Regions from separate parts of the Bacillus basilensis genome, predicted to be linked through region 2. Evidence: riboswitches for the same ligand, from Rfam matches in the RefSeq annotation. Region 2 holds a riboswitch; the other holds the start of a gene.
The links. Region 2 has a riboswitch for preQ1 ahead of ACQVV1_RS13475 (QueT transporter family protein). Riboswitches for the same ligand answer to the same signal wherever they lie in the genome.

Region 1 (2,412 bases), 240 kb from region 2:
CGCATAACTAGTTGGCGTCTCGAAAAGACGAACAAATTCAACACGAGCTCCTTTATATTCGTTCGCACGATTATCTTTTAATAATGCTTCTGCCATCTTTTCGTAAATCCAAACGACCATGTTTTCAGCAGTCGTATTCATCGCTGGTAACGTTTCGTTTAAATAACGATGGTCTAAATAAATTTCTATTTCATTCTTCCAAATTTCTTTTATATCTCCAAAGTCAATCGCAAGACCTATCTCATTTACATATCCACTAATCCCAAATACAACTTTATATGTGTGACCATGTAAGTTTTTACATTTTCCTTCATAACAGTGTAAATGGTGTGCTGCATCAAATGTAAATTCCTTGCTGACCATTACTCTTTTATTATGATATTTGAGCTGTTTACGCTGAATATCCTCGTCCATTTTTTGCAAATTTTCTACAATGCGAAATCCAAAGAAATTATCCATTAGTTACTCGCTCCTTCGCGTTCTTGTAGGTACGTATCTAATCCTGCTTTACGAAGTTGACATGCTGGACATTCACCGCAACCATCACCAATGATTCCGTTATAACATGTTAATGTTTTTTCTCGAACAAACTCGAATGCTCCAAGTTCATCTGATAATTTCCATGTTTCCGCTTTATCAATCCACATAAGTGGTGTATGAATCACAAACGGATAATCCATGGATAAATTTAAAGTAACGTTTAACGATTTCACAAACACGTCACGGCAATCTGGATAACCACTAAAATCAGTTTCACATACACCCGTTACAATATGACGTGCTCCAACTTGTTTTGCTAATACAGCAGCAAATGATAAGAATAGTAAATTTCGTCCATCTACAAACGTCGATGGCAATTCACCTTCTTCATGTGTAATCTCCATATCGGTTCTCGTTAACGCATTTGGAGCAAGTTGATTTAATAGACTCATATCTAGTACCGTATGTTTAATTCCTAGCTCTTTTGCAATTTCCGCTGCACAATCAATTTCTAGCTTATGACGTTGATTGTAATTAAACGTTACAGCCTCTACTTCTGCAAACTGCTCTATTGCCCAAAATAAACATGTCGTACTATCTTGTCCTCCACTAAAAACAACAACTGCCTTTTCTTTTTTCATTTCACTCATTCTCCTTCTCTACTACGAATAAGAAGAAAGAACGTTCTTGAACTGTCACAATAAAAAAACAAAACAATACCTAAAGATATTGTTGTTTCCATAGTTTTTTATAGAGGGAGTTCGCGAACCTCTCCCGTGCATTGCACGGAATTCCTTCTTTCATTGACAAAGGTTATTGTAACATATTGTATACTACCAGAAAAAATTTCTGATTTTTCCGCTATTTCTCATTTCATTTCTTTCATTTTATAGTATGATTAATTTAATGTGAGAAGAGAGGAGGCATCCCACTGAAACCCTTTATTATTTATCTCTTTTTAAATATATTATTCATCCTTGTTACAATGCTCGTATACCATTTATTTTGGAATCAAAAAGGGAAACGTTCTCCTAAATTAAATTCAGCAATATTTATTGTATTATGTTGCCTCGTTACTATACTATGTATCACTTTCGCAGCAAAAACAAATTATGGATTTCAATTTGATATGCGTCATATCGTATTAATTGTCGGTACATTAACCGGAGGTCCTATTGCTGGTGGATCTATATTAGTTGTATTAAATATATACCGCTTCTTATTAGGAGGAATAGGTGTTTTCCCATCGATTATCGGTTCTATCCTTCTATTTATTGTCCTATTATTTACATACAAATTTTTCAATCGAACTTCTAATCGTATAAAAATAATACTTGCTATTATCTACAGTCTCACATACGGATTTAGTTGGATACCTTTCTTCCTTTCAAAGGTTACAAACAAGGCTGATTATATACCACATATTATTGTGTATGAGTTATGTACGATACTTGGTACGATCCTTATTTTATATTTACTACACATATTACAAACTCAAGTGCGTCTCCAAAACGAACTTATGAATGCTGAAAAATTTCATTTAATTGGTGAAATGGCAGCGTCTATCTCTCATGAAATTCGCAATCCATTAACTTCAACGAAAGGATTTTTGCAACTTTTACAATCAGATACATGTACTGAGCAGGAGCGAAAATTATATATTGACATAGCCATCAACGGAATCGAACAAGCAAACCACGTTCTTACAGATTATTTAACCTTTGCAAAACCAAGTATTGAAAAAGAACAAAGATTACAGTTAGAAGAAGAACTACTACATGCATTATCGTTAATTACACCGCTTGCTAATTTAGCAAATGTGCGTACACATTATATAAAGCAAAGCACTTCTTTTTTTATCGCGGGAGAAAAACAAAAACTAAATCAATGCTTGTTAAATATTTTAAAAAACTGCATTGAGGCCATGCCAAA
Region 2 (2,412 bases):
TTAAACGAAGCAAAGCACTAAAAAAACATCCAGAGAATGTTCTCTGGATGTTTTTTCATGACAACTGTTCCCCATACTTTTTCAATGTTTCTCCAACTGTACATTGCCTAATACAAAATGAATGAGCATAATATTTACTATTTGTCTTTCGATTATGTTCTCGCAAAAAACACCCTTCACAATACGTTTCTAATAAGTCATTTACCTCTGTAATGAGTTGCTTTTTATCCACCGTTGCACCTCTCTATTCGGTTATTTCTTTATGACTATCAATGACTGTTCCTTCTAATGCTTGCGTTGCTAATTGATGTGCTTCTTTATTTTGTTTTCTAGATATTGGCTCGCATACAAGTTTTAATTTCATTTGCTTCGCTTTTTGTTCAATTTGGTCTAAATAATGATTTAAATGCTCATCATAGCAAGGCCATTCTCCAGCCAATTGTTGCAATACCACTTGAGAATCCCCGCGAAGTGTAACTGCTTCATACTTGATCCCTAATTCCTCTAGTATATTCATACCGTATAATAATGACGCATATTCGGCTTCATTATTATCATATATACCTTCTATATATGCATTGCGGCGAATTCGGTAGTTTTTATTTCCTTTTTTATAGTACACACATATACCTACTCCAGCTTCTTTCGTCTGCACATCATAACCACCATCAAAATAAACGAGTATTTCTTGGGGCTCATCCTCCACTTGCTTACTCAGTTTTTTCATCTCTTTTAATGACCATTCTGCATCCATTTCATCGTAAAATAATAATTCTTTTACTCTTCCTGTTTTCTCAAAATCCTCTGCAAATTGCAGTACATCTTCTATGTTCATATAATCTGTCGTTAATTCCGTCTGCAAACCGCGCTTTGTTTTATACAACCAATGAATTTTATATTTCATACTACATTCCCCTTATGTAAGACTTCTTATATGTATCCAGCTAATGAAAGCCTCACTTTATTTTATTATATTTTATCAAGAGTCTCTGAATTATATTCAATATTATCACATGCAAAAAGAGCTATCCCTTTAGGAATAGCTCTTTCATCTATTACATAAATCTTTCAAATTGTACTCGCTTATTAATCCAGTACATTACAGGCATACCAATGGCCATTACAACAAATTCACCGGCGGCACATGTTAACCAAGTCAACATAAATGGTAAATCAAATGCAAGATGAAGTTCAATTGCAATCATAAACATTGTAATTGTAAAGATAACTGTATTAAAAATCATACGAGCCCAAACACCTTTAATGAATCGCATAGAAATAATGGTTGCAACTAGTGCAAGAATAGATTGCCCTACTCCAAATACTAAATCGTAAGCGATCATAGGTGAGAAAAAGAGATTCGTTAAAAATACACCTAATACAATTCCGTAAATTGCTTTCTTATTAAATACAACGAGATGATTAAACATCTCTGAAATACGAAACTGTACACTCGTAAAGCCAAATGGCTGAATAAGCATAGAAACAGCAATATATAATGCCGCTAAAATACCATTACCGACTAATGTTCTAATATTCATGACAAAATCTCCTTAGTTTTTTTACGTGGGATGGTTTCGAACCACGTTATTCGTTTTTTAAGCAACAAGATTATATTTTACGCGGTAGCCCCCCTTTCGTCAATAGATTCCTATCATGAACTACCTTTTTTCTTTTAGACAACGTATAATGAAATATATGAAAGATTTAGGAGGTTTTACTTCATGACTGCAACAATTCAAAATGAAAACGTGATCGTTACCATCTCTGACAAAGGTGCAGAATTACAAAGCGTTCGCTTAAAAGCAGACAATACAGAATACTTATGGCAAGGTGATTCTACTTATTGGGGACGCCGTGCACCAATTTTATTCCCAATTGTCGGCCGATTAGTAGATAATACATACTACGTAGATGGTAAACCTTATTCTTTAACACAACACGGCTTCGCTCGTGATCTTACATTCTCTGTAAAAGAACAAAGTGAAACGAAAATCACTTATATCGTTACTAGTAATGAAGAAACATTAAAAAAATACCCATACGAATTTGAATTACTCGTGTCTTATGAACTAGAGGGACAAATCGTTCATGTAACATATGAAGTGAATAACCCCACTTCAAAAGAAATATTCTTCTCAATCGGAGCACATCCTGGTTTCAACTTCCCGTTATTAGAGGGCGAATCATTTACAGATTATTATTTATCATTTAATAGTTCTGAACGCTTAGAAACAAGTGTATTAGAAGGACCTTACCTTTCAAGTAAAAAGCAATTAATCGCTGAAAATACGAATGAATTACCACTTACATACGATTTATTTAAAAATGATGCGCTTATTTTTGAAAATATGAATACGGATGAAATCTCTATTCGTTCTCATAAACATAATAAATTTGTAAAAGTAGAAT

Region 1: another riboswitch for preQ1. It lies ahead of queC (7-cyano-7-deazaguanine synthase QueC); the one in region 2 lies ahead of ACQVV1_RS13475 (QueT transporter family protein).

What each region holds. Positions count from the first base shown of each region.
Region 1 covers NZ_JBNTQO010000005.1:60,313-62,724, reverse strand. Annotated here, with positions in the region: gene queD (6-carboxytetrahydropterin synthase QueD) at 1-459, opposite strand, end outside; gene queC (7-cyano-7-deazaguanine synthase QueC) at 459-1,121, opposite strand; PreQ1 riboswitch class I at 1,215-1,258, opposite strand; gene kinB (sporulation sensor histidine kinase KinB) at 1,466-2,412, shown strand, end outside.
Region 2 covers NZ_JBNTQO010000005.1:302,351-304,762, reverse strand. Annotated here, with positions in the region: gene ACQVV1_RS13490 (DUF2564 family protein) at 1-21, shown strand, start outside; gene ACQVV1_RS13485 (zinc-finger domain-containing protein) at 56-232, opposite strand; gene ACQVV1_RS13480 (ribonuclease H family protein) at 245-904, opposite strand; gene ACQVV1_RS13475 (QueT transporter family protein) at 1,056-1,541, opposite strand; PreQ1 riboswitch class I at 1,548-1,592, opposite strand; gene ACQVV1_RS13470 (aldose 1-epimerase family protein) at 1,725-2,412, shown strand, end outside.